One region of the Streptococcus sp. 544 genome, then DNA from elsewhere that is predicted to be linked to it. Evidence: predicted binding sites of a transcription regulator. Region 1 holds the regulator's gene; each other region holds the start of a gene.
The links. Region 1 encodes NrdR, which represses ribonucleotide reductase genes. Its sites were predicted from a motif close to ACACNATATATNGTGT; they were not measured.
Positions count from the first base shown of each region.

Region 2: the regulator NrdR is predicted to act here: its motif matches at 2,582-2,597, upstream of nrdH (glutaredoxin-like protein NrdH).
Region 3: the regulator NrdR is predicted to act here: its motif matches at 2,452-2,467, upstream of nrdD (anaerobic ribonucleoside-triphosphate reductase).

Region 1 covers NZ_VMMU01000001.1:21,430-26,381, reverse strand. The annotation lists gene HT728_RS00120 (hypothetical protein) at 101-868, opposite strand; gene HT728_RS00115 (ABC transporter ATP-binding protein) at 884-1,579, opposite strand; gene HT728_RS00110 (GntR family transcriptional regulator) at 1,584-1,949, opposite strand; gene nrdR (transcriptional regulator NrdR) at 2,089-2,562, shown strand; gene HT728_RS00100 (replication initiation and membrane attachment family protein) at 2,563-3,732, shown strand; gene dnaI (primosomal protein DnaI) at 3,733-4,629, shown strand; gene HT728_RS00090 (NADPH-dependent oxidoreductase) at 4,626-4,952, shown strand, end outside.
Region 2 covers NZ_VMMU01000004.1:1,178-6,129, reverse strand. The annotation lists gene nrdE (class 1b ribonucleoside-diphosphate reductase subunit alpha) at 13-2,172, opposite strand; gene nrdH (glutaredoxin-like protein NrdH) at 2,253-2,471, opposite strand; gene HT728_RS02165 (phosphocarrier protein HPr) at 2,822-3,085, shown strand; gene ptsP (phosphoenolpyruvate--protein phosphotransferase) at 3,091-4,824, shown strand.
Region 3 covers NZ_VMMU01000019.1:1,870-6,821, forward strand. The annotation lists gene HT728_RS07925 (hypothetical protein) at 33-173, opposite strand; gene nrdD (anaerobic ribonucleoside-triphosphate reductase) at 185-2,392, opposite strand; gene HT728_RS07935 (damage-inducible protein CinA) at 2,512-4,050, opposite strand; gene cls (cardiolipin synthase) at 4,307-4,952, opposite strand, start outside.

The sequences.
Region 1 (4,952 bases):
GTTGGCTAAAACCAAAATTAGTTAGCAATAATCTAAAAAACACAGAAAATCAATTTTTTATTAATTTGACTTTCTGTGTTTTTCTTATTTGATTTTAAAATTATTGCAAATTAACCTTGTTTCTCAAAATATAGTAGGTTCCGAGGTAAAAGATAGCTATGAAAATGAGTTCTTCAACAATGGCTATACCTGCTCCCATATAGAAATGGTCATTAAGCCCTACAAGTGAATTGACATAGAAATTAGAACTAAGATTGAAGAAAAGTTCAATAAATCCAATGACGATTTGGATACCAATGTAGGCTGCAACAGCGAGTGCTGTACGGTATTCATTGAAAAGCTGTCCAATGGAAATAGCCAAGTAGATGCAGAGGATGCTGGAAATGGTATTTAGTAGGAAGGATATACCTGTAAGAAAGATCTGAGGGAGATGTGTTTCTACAAATGTAATCACATAAGAAAGAGGGATCCATTCTGGAACCGTTATGGTCACAATAATAACAGCACTTAGAACTAGGATAGCAGTGCTAATCATCGACCAGATGAAGGCACCGACTAGTTTGGCTGTGATGATATGGTGTTCAGATACTGGAAGGGTCAAAGTCAGATAGCCTTGTCGGTCATAGACACTGCCTTTAAAGCGTTTAATGATTAAGAAAAGAGTTGAAATTCCAAGTGTAATCATCAAGCCACCAAAGACGAGGGCTAGAAAAGTAAGTAAAACAGGTTGGCTTTCTTTGACAGGCAGATTGTTATAGGTCTGTGCTTGTATCCCGATAAGGGCAGAAAGGACTAGCACGGCTGCGTAGAGGGCTAAATACCACTTGTTAACATTTTTAAATTCGTAGCGAACTAAATTCCAAAACATAATAATCTCCTTTGCTTAGGCCTTAAATTCCTGACGGAAGAGCTGGTCAATGGATTCACCAGACTCATAGCGAATATCGTCTACATTGCCTTGACGAACGACTTTTCCGTCTTTGAGGAAGACAATTTCATCCAAGATTGGCTCGATATCTGAAATCAAGTGGGTAGAAATCAAAACGGTAGAAGTTGGTGAGTAGTTGTTGATAATGGTATTGAGGATATACTCACGGGCTGCTGGATCCACCCCACCAATGGGTTCGTCTAAAACGTAGAGACGGGCATCACGGCTCATAACCAAAATCAATTGGACTTTTTCCTTGTTTCCTTTTGATAGTTTCTTGAGACGACTATTTTCATCAATACCAAGGTCTGCAAGTAGATGATGGGCACGTTCAAGATTGAAATCTTTATAGAAGGTCTTGAAGTAGGTTAGGGCTTCTTTGACCTTCATTTGTTCATTAAGATAGGTGGTATCAGGTAAATAAGCTACGATGGCCTTGGTTGCTGGGCTTGGGTCCATGTCGTTGATAAGGACACGTCCTTGATCTGGTTGTAAGAGGCCATTGATTAGTTTAATCAGGGTTGTTTTTCCTGAGCCGTTTGGGCCAAGGAGACCAACAATTTTTCCAGCTGGAATGTCAAGAGAAACATTTTCAAGGGCTGGTGTTGCTCCATATGATTTGGATACATTTTCAAATGCTAGTAATGACATAGGCTTAAACTCCTTTAATATAATCGCCGACTACGCTTGGTAGTTCTTCTTTTTCATAGCCAAAATGGGTCATGGAGGAAACGAAGTGTTCCAATTCTTCTTCTGATAATTGTTTGCGCGATTGGGCGATCAGCTCTTTATCTTCAGTCACAAATCGTCCAGTTGTGCGCTTGCTGTAGACAAATCCTTCTCGTTCAAGGTCTGACAAGGCTCTTTGGATGGTGTTTGGATTGACACCGGCCTCGCTTGCTAGCTCTCTCACGGTTGGAAGTTGTTGATTGGCTTCCAGTGTATGGGAAACAATCTGAAGCTTGATTTTCTCCATAATCTGTAAATAGATGGGTTTTTTGTTGTCAAATGTCCAGGACATCTTGGTCTCCTTTCTTTTATCTTTTTGTCTTAATTAAATAATACAACAAAACAAAAAACTTGTCAAGCAAAAAGAAGAATTGTTTTGGGAATCGTTTAAAAAATGGTATAATGAAAAGAAAACGATAAGGAGGGAAAGGATGCGTTGTCCAAAATGTGGGGCTACCAAGTCAAGTGTTATCGATAGTCGCCAAGCAGAAGAAGGGAACACCATTCGTAGAAGACGTGAGTGCGACGAATGCCAACACCGTTTTACAACCTACGAACGGGTAGAAGAAAGAACCTTAGTGGTTGTTAAAAAAGATGGCACACGGGAACAATTCTCCAGAGATAAAATCTTTAATGGGATTATCCGCTCAGCCCAGAAACGTCCTGTGTCAAGTGATGAAATCAACATGGTAGTCAATCGTATCGAACAGAAACTCCGTGGTCGAAATGAAAATGAAATTCAAAGTGAGGACATTGGTTCACTCGTCATGGAGGAGTTGGCTGAGTTAGATGAGATTACCTATGTACGTTTTGCCAGTGTCTATCGTAGTTTTAAGGATGTTAGTGAGTTAGAGAGCTTGCTCCAACAAATCACCCAGTCCTCTAAAAAGAAAAAGGAAAGATAAATGAAGCCAATTGACCGTTTTTCTTATCTAAAGAATAATCGGGTGTCGCAAGATACCTCATCTCTGGTACAGTGCTACCTCCCGATTATCGGTCAGGAGGCACTGAGCCTTTATCTTTATACGATTAGTTTTTGGGATAATGGCAGAAAGGAATATCTTTTTTCAAGCATTCTTAACCATCTCAACTTTGGGATGGATAGACTGATAAAATCCCTGAAAATCCTATCTGCTTTTAATCTCTTGACCCTCTATCAAAAGGGGGATGTTTATCAGCTAGCCCTCCATGCTCCTCTTTCAAGTCAGGATTTCTTGGAACATCCTGTTTATCGCAGACTTTTGGAGAAGAAGATTGGTGATGCAGCTGTGGAGGATTTGAAAGTTGAGAGCACTGAGGGAGAAGAAATACCTGTCTCACTCAATCAAGTCTTTCCAGATTTGGCAGAGCTGGGAAGTCAAGAAGACCTTGGTCTCAAGAAGAAAGTGGCCAACGATTTTGACTTGGACCATTTTCGTCAGCTTATGGCTCGAGATGGACTTCGCTTTGCGGATGAGCAGTCCGACGTCTTAAACCTCTTTGCCATTGCCGAGGAGAAGAAATGGACTTGGTTTGAAACCTATCAATTGGCTAAGTCAACAGCTGTTTCCCGGGTTATTTCAACCAAACGCATGCGGGAAAAAATCGCTCAAAAACCGATTTCCTCTGACTTTAGTCCTAAGGAAGCGACCATTATCAAGGAAGCCAAAAGTAAAACGGCCTTGCAGTTCTTGGCAGAAATCAAGCAAACACGCAAGGGAACTATTACTCAAACAGAAAGAGAACTCTTGCAACAGATGGCTGGCTTGGGCTTGCTGGACGAAGTCATCAATATCATTCTCTTGTTGACTTTTAATAAGGTGGATTCAGCAAATATCAATGAGAAATATGCCATGAAGGTAGCCAATGACTACGCCTATCAAAAGATACATTCGGCAGAAGAGGCAGTCTTACGAATTCGTGAGAGAGGGCAGAAGAATCAGGCTCAAAAAAGCAGTAACCCCAGTCCTGCCAAGTCCAATGTACCCAAGTGGAGTAATCCAGATTATAAGAATGAAACCAGCGAGGAAACTCGTCTGGAACTAGAACGTAAGAAACAAGAACTATTAGCTCGATTAGAAAAAGGAGGAGATTAGATGGAAAGTGTCGGAGACGTACTCAAACGTCAACCTAGCCGTTTTCATTATCAAGATTTGGTCCAGAAAATTATGAAGGACCCTGATGTTGCGGCCTTTATCCAGCAAGAATCCTTGACTCCAGAGGAATTAAATCGCAGTATCTCCAAGTTTAATCAATATATCACCGAGCGTGACAAATTTCTCCGTGGTGATACGGATTATATTGCTAAAGGCTACAAGCCGATTTTGGTTATGAATCATGGTTATGCGGATGTTTCTTACGAAGAAACTCCTGAACTAATTGCGGCGGAAAAAGAAGCGGCTATTAAGAACCGTCTCAAGTTAATCAATCTGCCAGCCAGTCTCAAGCAAGCTAGTTTGGCTCAAGTAGACTTGGATGATTTGGGTCGCTTGCCAGTTTTTGAAAAGTTATTAGCCTTCGTGGAGCAATATCCAGCTATTCGAAAAGGTCTTTACCTATATGGAGACTTTGGTGTGGGTAAAAGTTTCATGGTGGCTGCCTTAGCCCATGATTTGTCAGAAAAACGAGGTGTTTCATCAACTCTTCTCCATTATCCTAGCTTTGTCATTGATGCTAAAAATGCTATCAGTGATGGCAATGTGAAGACCTTGGTGGATGAGCTTAAGCTTTCTGAAGTCCTGATTTTAGATGACATTGGTGCCGAGCAATCAACAGCTTGGGTGCGTGATGAAATCCTGCAAGTCATTCTTCAATATCGGATGCAGGAAAATTTACCGACCTTTTTCACCTCCAACTTCAACTTTGAAGAATTGGAGCAGCATTTTGCTAAAGGGAAACATGGAAATGACGAAACCTGGGAAGCCAGACGAGTCATGGAACGCATCCGTTATTTGGCTGAGGAGACTCGTTTAGAAGGAGTGAACCGTCGATGACAGAAACAATCAAATTAATGAAGGCTCACACTTCAGTGCGCAGATTTAAGGAGCAATCCCTTCCTCAGGAAGACTTGACTGAAATCCTGACAGCAGCCCAAATGGCCTCGTCTTGGAAGAATTTCCAATCCTACTCTGTGATTGTGGTACGAAGTCAAGAGAAGAAAGATGCTCTGTATGAATTGGTACCTCAAGAAGCCATTCGCCAGTCAGCTGTTTTCCTTCTCTTTGTCGGAGACTTGAACCGAGCAGAAAAGGGAGCCCGACTTCATGCCAATTCATTCCAACCCCAAGGTGTAGAAGGTCTCTTGATTAGTTCAGTC
Region 2 (4,952 bases), on a different contig from region 1:
CTATGCTAGAAACTAAATCACACAACTTTCACATTGGTTAGCACCGACTTCTCCACCATCGTCTGTGAAAGTACGGACGTAGTAGATAGACTTGATACCCTTGTTAAAGGCATAGTTACGAAGGATAGACAAGTCACGTGTCGTTTGTTTGTTTTCTTTCTTCCATTCGTAAAGTCCTTTTGGAATGTCACTACGCATAAAGAGTGTGAGTGAAAGACCTTGGTCCACGTGCTCTGTTGCAGCAGCGTAAACATCAATCACCTTACGCATATCCATGTCGTAGGCAGAAGTGTAGTAAGGAATCGTTTCTGTTGACAAGCCAGCAGCAGGATAGTAGATTTTACCGATTTTCTTTTCTTGGCGTTCTTCGATACGTTGCGTAATCGGGTGGATAGAAGCCGAAACGTCATTGATGTAACTGATCGAACCATTTGGAGCAACAGCAAGGCGGTTTTGGTGGTAAAGACCATCTGCTTGAACCTTGTCGCGAAGTTCAGCCCAGTCAGCAGCACTTGGGATAAAGACATCTTTGAAAAGTTCTTTAACACGGTCTGATTTTGGAATAAATTCGCCAGTTACATACTTGTCGAAGTAGCTTCCCTTAGCATAGTCTGATTTTTCAAAGTTGTGGAAGGTGATACCACGTTCACGCGCAATATTGTTTGATTCAACCAAGGTCCAGTAGTTCATAAGCATAAAGTAGATGCTTGTAAATTCAACAGACTCAGGCGATCCATATTCAATGAGTTGTTGAGCAAGGTAGCTGTGAAGTCCCATGGCACCAAGACCAAAGGTATGAGCTTGGCTATTTCCGTGGTCGATGGTAGGAACAGCTACGATGTGTGAACTATCTGTAACGAAAGTTAAAGCACGAACCATAGCACGGATAGAACGACCAAAATCAGGTGAAGTCATCATGTTGACCACGTTGGTTGAACCAAGGTTACATGAAACATCCGTTCCCATCTGAAGGAATTCTTGAGCATCGTTGATCAAGCTTGGTTCTTGGACCTGAAGAATCTCAGAACACAAGTTACTCATGATAATCTTACCATCAATAGGATTTGCACGGTTGGCCGTATCAATGTTGACGACATAAGGATAGCCAGACTCTTGTTGCAATTTGGAGATTTCAGTTTCCAAATCACGCGCCTTGATTTTTGTCTTGCGAATATTTGGATTTGCAACTAGTTCATCGTATTTTTCAGTAATATCGATGTAGTTGAATGGCACACCGTATTCTTTTTCTACAGAGTAAGGGCTGAAGAGGTACATTTCTTCATTTTTACGAGCCAATTCGTAGAATTTATCTGGTACAACGACACCAAGTGAAAGGGTCTTGACACGAACTTTTTCATCGGCGTTTTCTTTCTTAGTTGAAAGGAAGGCGATGATATCTGGGTGAAAGACGTTGAGGTAGACAACCCCAGCACCTTGACGTTGCCCCAATTGGTTTGAGTAAGAGAAGCTATCTTCGAAGAGTTTCATAACTGGTACGACACCAGAAGCTGCTCCTTCATACCCCTTGATAGGTGCACCAGCTTCACGAAGGTTGCTGAGGGTAATTCCCACACCACCACCAATACGTGAAAGTTGAAGGGCAGAGTTGATAGAACGTCCGATAGAGTTCATGTCATCCGTCACTTGGATTAAGAAACAAGATACCAACTCCCCACGACGAGCACGTCCAGCATTCAAGAAGGAAGGAGTAGCAGGTTGGTAGCGTTGGTGGATGATTTCATTGGCAATATCGATTGCAACAGCTTCATTCCCATCAGCGAAATAAAGGGCGTTAAAGAAGACACGGTCTTCCATACTTTCAAGATAATATTCACCGTCATTAGTCTTTAAGGCATATTGATTGTAAAATTTATAAGCAGCCATGAAAGACTTGAATTGGAAGTTTTGGTCTTTGATAAATTGTGACAATTCTTCCAAGAACTCTGGACGGTATTTCTTGATAAAGGCTGTTTCGATGTAGTTGTGGTCAATGAGGTAGTTGATTTTATCTTTAATTGAATCAAAAACCATAGTGTTTGGAACGACATTTTCTTTAAAGAAGGCATCCAAGGCTTCCTTATCTTTATGAAGCATGATTTGTCCATTAACAGGACGGTTGATTTCGTTATTGAGACGGAAGTAAGTCACGTCTTCAAGATGTTTTAATCCCATAAAATTTCCCTTATCTAATTACAAAAGAAAGGCTTCTAAGTTAGGCCTAGAAGCAGTTTCTTCTGGATGATGTACTAAGATTATGCTAATTGTTTCAGTTTTCCTGGTTGGAAACCTGAAAAGACTTCAGTTGGTGTTTGAATAATAGGAGCTGCGCTAAAACCGAGTTCTTTGACTTGATCGATGTACTCAGGCTGCTCATCAAGATTGATTTCTTTATATTCAACGTTATTACTGTCCAAGAAACGTTTGGTCATTTTACATTGGACACAATTGTTTTTAGAATAAACGGTTACCATTGTGTAACTCCTCTTCAAAATTTAATACTATCTTAGTATATCAGAAAATAAAAATTTGTCAATGATTTAAACTAAATATAGTGGTCTGTTTTTCTAGTCAAGCTCACAAAACACAATATGTAGTGTTTGCTTTATAAAATAGCAATGATTATCCTATAAATCGTTTTTAAAGAAACTATATCCTGTGTTTTATTATCTAGGACAGAAGATTTTCAGCAAGTTATCTGAAAGGAAATTGAAGGAAAATCCAGAAAATGCTTGAAAAAAATCCTAGAAGATGGTATAATACCAAATTGTAAGGGTTATCACATATAACTCAAAAAAAGAAAGAACAAAAGGAGAGTCAAACTATGGCTTCTAAAGATTTCCACGTAGTGGCAGAAACAGGTATTCACGCACGTCCAGCAACATTGTTGGTACAAACTGCTAGCAAATTTGCTTCAGATATCACTCTTGAGTACAAAGGTAAATCAGTTAACCTTAAATCAATTATGGGTGTTATGAGTCTTGGTGTTGGCCAAGGTGCTGACGTAACTATCTCAGCTGAAGGTGCAGATGCAGATGACGCTATCGCTGCAATCTCAGAAACAATGGAAAAAGAAGGATTGGCATAAGGGAAATGACAGAAATGCTTAAAGGAATCGCAGCATCTGACGGTGTTGCAGTTGCAAAAGCATATCTACTCGTTCAACCGGATTTGTCATTCGAGACTATTTCAGTCGAAGATACAAACGCAGAAGAGGCTCGTTTGGATGTTGCTCTTGAAGCTTCTCAAAACGAGCTTTCTCTTATCCGCGAGAAAGCTGTAGGTACGCTTGGTGAAGAAGCGGCTCAAGTTTTTGACGCTCATTTGATGGTTCTTTCTGACCCAGAATTGATTGGTCAGATTAAAGAAACAATTCGTGCTAAGAAAGTCAATGCAGAAGCAGGTCTTAAAGAAGTGACTGACATGTTCATCACTATCTTTGAAGGTATGGAAGACAACCCATACATGCAAGAACGTGCAGCGGACATCCGCGACGTGACAAAACGTGTATTGGCAAACCTTCTTGGTAAGAAATTGCCAAACCCAGCTTCAATCAACGAAGAAGTAATCGTGATTGCGCATGATTTGACACCATCTGATACAGCTCAATTGGACAAAAACTTTGTAAAAGCTTTTGTAACAAATATCGGTGGACGTACAAGCCACTCAGCTATCATGGCACGTACACTTGAAATTGCAGCTGTATTGGGAACAAATAACATCACTGAAGTAGTGAAAGACGGTGATATCCTTGCCGTTAACGGAATTACTGGTGAAGTCATTATCAACCCAACAGATGAACAAGCGGCAGAATTTAAAGCAGCTGGTGAAGCTTATGCTAAACAAAAAGCTGAATGGGCACTTTTGAAAGATGCTCAAACAGTAACTGCTGACGGTAAACACTTCGAGTTAGCAGCTAACATCGGTACTCCAAAAGACGTGGAAGGTGTTAACAACAACGGTGCAGAAGCTGTTGGACTTTACCGTACAGAATTCTTGTACATGGATTCTCAAGACTTCCCAACTGAAGACGAACAGTATGAAGCATACAAGGCTGTTCTTGAGGGAATGAATGGTAAACCAGTGGTTGTTCGTACAATGGATATTGGTGGAGATAAGGAACTTCCTTACTTCGATATGCCACATGAAATGAACCCATTCCTTGGATTTCGTGCCCTTCGTATCTCTATTTCTGAAACTGGAGATGCAATGTTCCGTACACAAATCCGTGCCCTTCTTCGTGCTTCTGTTCATGGTCAATTGCGTATCATGTTCCCAATGGTTGCCCTTTTGAAAGAATTCCGTGCAGCTAAAGCAGTCTTTGATGAAGAAAAAGCAAACCTTCTTGCTGAAGGTGTTGCAGTTGCGGATGACATCCAAGTTGGTATCATGATTGAAATCCCTGCAGCAGCCATGCTTGCAGACCAATTTGCAAAAGAAGTAGACTTCATGTCAATTGGAACAAACGACTTGATCCAATACTCAATGGCAGCAGACCGTATGAACGAGCAAGTTTCATACCTTTACCAACCATATAACCCATCAATCCTTCGCTTGATCAACAACATTATCAAGGCAGCTCACGCTGAAGGTAAATGGGCTGGTATGTGTGGTGAGATGGCTGGTGACCAAAAAGCTGTTCCACTTCTTGTCGGAATGGGCTTGGATGAGTTCTCTATGTCAGCAACATCTGTACTTCGTACACGTAGCTTGATGAAGAAATTGGATACTGCTAAGATGGAAGAGTACGCTAACCGTGCCCTTACAGAGTGTTCAACAATGGAAGAAGTCCTTGAACTTCAAAAAGAGTACGTTAACTTTGATTAATGTGATTAACCTTGTAACCTAGTTGCAAGGTTTTTTGATACATTCGGGAATAGTATAGTCTTGTAAAGTCCACTTTTCAATGGTTCAGAGGCATGGTATAATAGGGGAAAGTAATTAGAATAAGAGAG
Region 3 (4,952 bases), on a different contig from region 1:
GTTTGCTCTTTGATTTTCATTGAGTATCACTTTTATTTTTTCTTATTCTTGTTTAAAAATTGTTCTTTGAGGTTGAGCAAGCGTTCTTTTTTACCAGCTCCACCTTTAGAGTGTTTCTCGTGATAACGGGTCACTTGTGCACGCCCCTTATCGTCTAATTGATATTTTCCCATTTCATTTCTTTCTAATTTGTTACTTGATGCCCAGCTATTTTAATCGTTGAACCATTCATATGTTTGACACGCGCTGCGATTTCCTTGTGACGCCCATTGACCATAGGTCTCGCTTGAGGATTACCTAAATAGCCACAAGTCCGTTTAACAACGTCTACTGTTTTAGGATCGCTATTGCCACAGTTTGGACAAGCAAAGCCCCTCTCAGTTGGTTCAAAATCCCCTTCAAAGTCACACTTGTAGCAACGGTCTATTGGTGTATTGGTCCCCAAATATCCCACACGGTCATAGGCATAGTCCCAGACAGCTTCCAGGGCCTTAGGATTTTGTTGAAGAACTGGATACTCACAATAATGGATGAAACCACCTGACGCACCTGCTTCTGGATAGACTTTCTCAAAGTCCAATTTTTCAAACGGTGTTGGATTTTTACGAACATCGTAGTGGAAAGAGTTGGTGTAGTATTCCTTGTCTGTGATATCAGGAATAGAGCCAAACTTGTCTGTATCTAATCGACAGAAACGGTCTGTCAAGCTTTCGGACGGTGTTGAGTAGATAGAGAAATGATAACCATATTGGTCTGACCACTCTTCTACACGGCGTTTCATATCTCGAATGATGTCTAGCGTGAATTCCTTGGCTTCTGGATTGTGTTCCCAGCTATTTCCAAAGAAAACTGTCGCTACTTCATACAAGCCGATATAGCCCAGCGAAACGGTTGCACGACGATTCTTAAAGAGCTGGTCAACACTCTCTTCTTTACCTAGACGATGGCCAAAAGCACCGTACTGATAAAGAATAGGAGCATTTGCCGGTGTCGCTTCCTTGGTTCGTTCGACACGGTAAACCAGAGCATCCTCAGCGATATTCATACGCTCGTTGAAGATTTCCCAGAACTTATTCATGTCGCCCTCAGACTCGAGGGCAATACGAGGCAGGTTAACCGTCACAACGCCTAGATTCATCCGACCTGAATTGACTTCTACACCATTTTCATCCTTCCATCCTTGAAGGAACGAACGACATCCCATAGGAACTTTGAAAGAACCTGTCAACTCGATAATCTTATCATAGGACAAAACATCTGGGTACATCCGCTTGGTTGCACACTCAAGAGCCAACTGCTTAATGTCGTAGTTGGGAGTCCCTTCTTCCAAGTTAAGGCCTCTTTTCAGCGTAAAGATGAGCTTAGGGAAGATGGCTGTACGATGCTCCGAACCAAGCCCCTTGATGCGAATGTTTAAAATAGCTTTTTGAATTTCTCGTTCAAAACGACTGGTTCCCATACCAAAACCTAGCGAAGTAAAAGGTGTTTGTCCATTTGAAGTGAAGAGAGTATTGATTTCATACTCAAGAGATTGCATGGCATCATAGATGTCTTTTTGGGTTTTCTTCCAGGCATAATCTTCTCGTTTTTCAGGCAATACCCACTCTTCTGCATCTTTGAGATGTTTTTGATAGTTCTTCTCTGCATAAGGCGCCAAAACTTCATCGATACGGTCAGCTGAACAGCCACCGTACTGGCTAGAAGCAACGTTGGCGATAATTTGGGAAATCTGAGCTGTCGCAGTCTGGATAGACTTGGGACTTTCTACCTCTGCATTTCCAATCTTAAAACCATTTTCCAACATACCTTTAAAGTCAATCAAACAGCAGTTGGTCATAGGGGTATAGGGGCTGTAGTCCAAATCGTGATAGTGGATATCTCCCTTTTGGTGGGCATTGGCTACGTGCTTAGGCAGCATTTGCAGTCCGATTGATTTCCCAACAATCCCTGCTGTCAAATCACGCTGGGTATTAAAGACATCGCTGTCTTTATTAGCATTTTCATTGACAACTGCTTGGTCTTTGTTGAGTAGTTTATGGATACTAAAGTTAATATCTGTCGCTTTTGAGCGCTCAAAATCCCTCTGCGTCCGATAAGTAATATACTCCTCAGCCAGCGCATATTCTTTGGCTTCAAGGAGTTCATGTTCTACAATATTTTGAATTTCGTAAATCTTAACCCCCTGTGGAAAGCGACTATGAATTTCTGTGACAATTCGCTCGGTCAGAGCATTGAGGCGTTTTTCGACCAAGGGTGTCACATCCATAACCTTGTCTGCCGCCTTGTGGAGAGCCTTGTCAATCTTGTCCACATCAAATACAACACGTCTCCCATCTCGTTTCTCGACGAAGAGAGTTGGCAAAATTGTAATTTTTTCTTCTAGTGCAATCATATGCATTCTCTTTTCTAAAATGTTCTTTCTAAAAAGTATTATACCACTCTAAAAAGAAAAATCAATATCTTGTGTTAAAAATCCTAAAATTTTTAAAAATACACAAGATATTGATTTGGTTATTTAATTTTATAGACTTTAAACTCTGAGTAATCCGTCTTTACTGGTTGGTAATTTTCTTTTAAGAGTGTTTCCACTTCAGACCAGACTGGCACCTTGTCATTCACCACAATCACCTTAGGTTGTTTTTCTTTCAAGTCATTGAGTAGCTTATTCCGGTTTTCCTCAGTTGCTGTATAGTGCACGGGAGACAAAATCGCCGATGGCGACAAGCGCTCACTCTTACGATAAAGAGTCGCAGTATCATCCCATGCATAGATAGCATCTTCCGTATTTGTCTCCTCTTTTACCAAATCAGCAAGACGATTACGTTCTTGATAAGGTACCGGATAAAGGACAAACTTCATCAAAAAAGGAACAGTCAAAAGATAGACAAGCCCTAAAACTGGCAGATATAGATTTCCTTTAAAAAAACGACTCCATAGGCTAACTGGCGTTTCTCTTCGTCTTCTTCTAACACTACGCCCCCTCTGTTGACTCTTAATATTGGTTACCAATAAAAGTAGGAAAACAGGGAAGACGACCATCAAATAAGAAGCGTGCAGAGGCTCTTGTGAAAAGAAAAGCAAAATCAAACCTAAAATTGTCACAAGACTTGCAGGAACCGAAATGACGTATAGTTTAGAGGGCTTGGATTGAAAGAGACCTAAAAAGATACAAACCACAAATCCCAAACCAAGGGACAACAAGCCATAAAAAGCCATATTCTCTAAAATTTTAGAAGTGAAATCAAAGCTAATACTGTCAATAGGATAACGAATACCACTAATGGCATCCCCAAAACTTCCTGTTGCAACACTATAGTAGGCAGTTGGATAAAAGATAAGTGAAAAACCTAAAGCCACTGCAAGAAACTGATAAAACCCATGCGCAAAGCGTCTATGCCCAAGGTTAAAGACCAACAAGCCTAAACTCACTACAGCAATAAACAGGAGCGATGACAAGGGGGCAAAGAAAAATCCTCCCGCCAAAGCCAGCCCAATCCGTATAAATCCCTTATCATGGCTTGGATTGCTTAGATAAGCCGCAACTAAACTAAAGGCCGCGAATAAGAAAGGAAGCGCTAAAAGAGTCGCATAGCCTCCACCAAAAGCAAGACCTGTAACTAGCATGTAAAAAATAGTCACCACTTGTCCAGCTTGCTCTCCTTGCTCTGTCAAGGTATCCGCTGATCTAAAGAGGAAAAATCCTCCTGCTACCAAGGCTAACCACTCAAAGATGGCAAAGAAAAATCCGCCCTGAGTCACGTAAGTCAGCAAATAATAAAGCAAACCTTGACTTCCATAATAATCGCTGTAAATCTTCCCTGCCTGATGAAGGGCCCAACCTGTATAAAAATCCTGCACTTCCTGTGCACTCATTAAATCGAGTAATAGCGGTACTCCTAGAGTTATCCCCGTTACAAGCGTACTCCATAGTAAAATTTTCACCAAAGGAAGACGACTTGATTCACGATGATGCGATTCTTGTTTGATTTGGTATTCTAGAGGTTCACGATTCTCCTGATGAACTTCTTCTACTCTACCATACACACTCATATCGTTTCTCCTATTCAATTTATCTGTCTTAGTATATCAAAAAGTCCTAGGATTGTCAGCTTGCGATGGCTGTTTGAGTGATTTTTTGCATAGTTTCACAAAGGTTTCAATTTCCCGAAAACGGTGTAAATGTGTCTGTTTAAATGTTATGATATAATCCAATTCTTTCTGAGTCAGCATCGTCCCTCCCCTATATCTTTCTATTCGTAAAAAGCAAGAAAAAGAGGACTCGGTCATTTCCTAAGTCCTAGATTTCTTATAAGATTGGGGCGAATAACTGGGCGATTTCTTTTACAAGTTTTTGATACCAGCTCGTTTTGATAGAATGGGGATAAACTTCCTGAGAATCTGCAAATATATTTTGAAAATCTCGGGCGATTTCCATTATAGAGGGAGTTTTATAGAGTAAGACTGCATTTTCATAATGGTGTACCAAGCTTCGGTAGTCGAGATTGATTGTCCCCACCACCGCAAAATCTTCGTCTACCAACATCTGCTTACTATGAATAAAACCTGGACTATACTCATAAATTCGAACACCAGCAGAAAGAAGGTCTGGATAAGCGCCTCTTGTGACTAACTGAATGAACTTCTTATCTGGTATGTAAGGGGTAACAATCCGAACATCGACCCCTCTCATAGCAGCATTTTTGATTGTCTCCGTTAAATCATAGTCTATGATCAAATAAGGTGTCGTAATATAGACCGATTCCGTTGCTTGATTGATCAAACTCTGATAAACCTTTTTCCCTACCTGCGTTCGAAAAATTGGCTTGGGTCCACTTCCGTATGGAATGGTTAAACCGTCACTTGGGATAGAATGATTTTCTAAATGATATTGATCAAAATCACTAATCTCTCCTCGATTGATGTACCAAGTGGTTAAAAATAAGCGTGTCAGG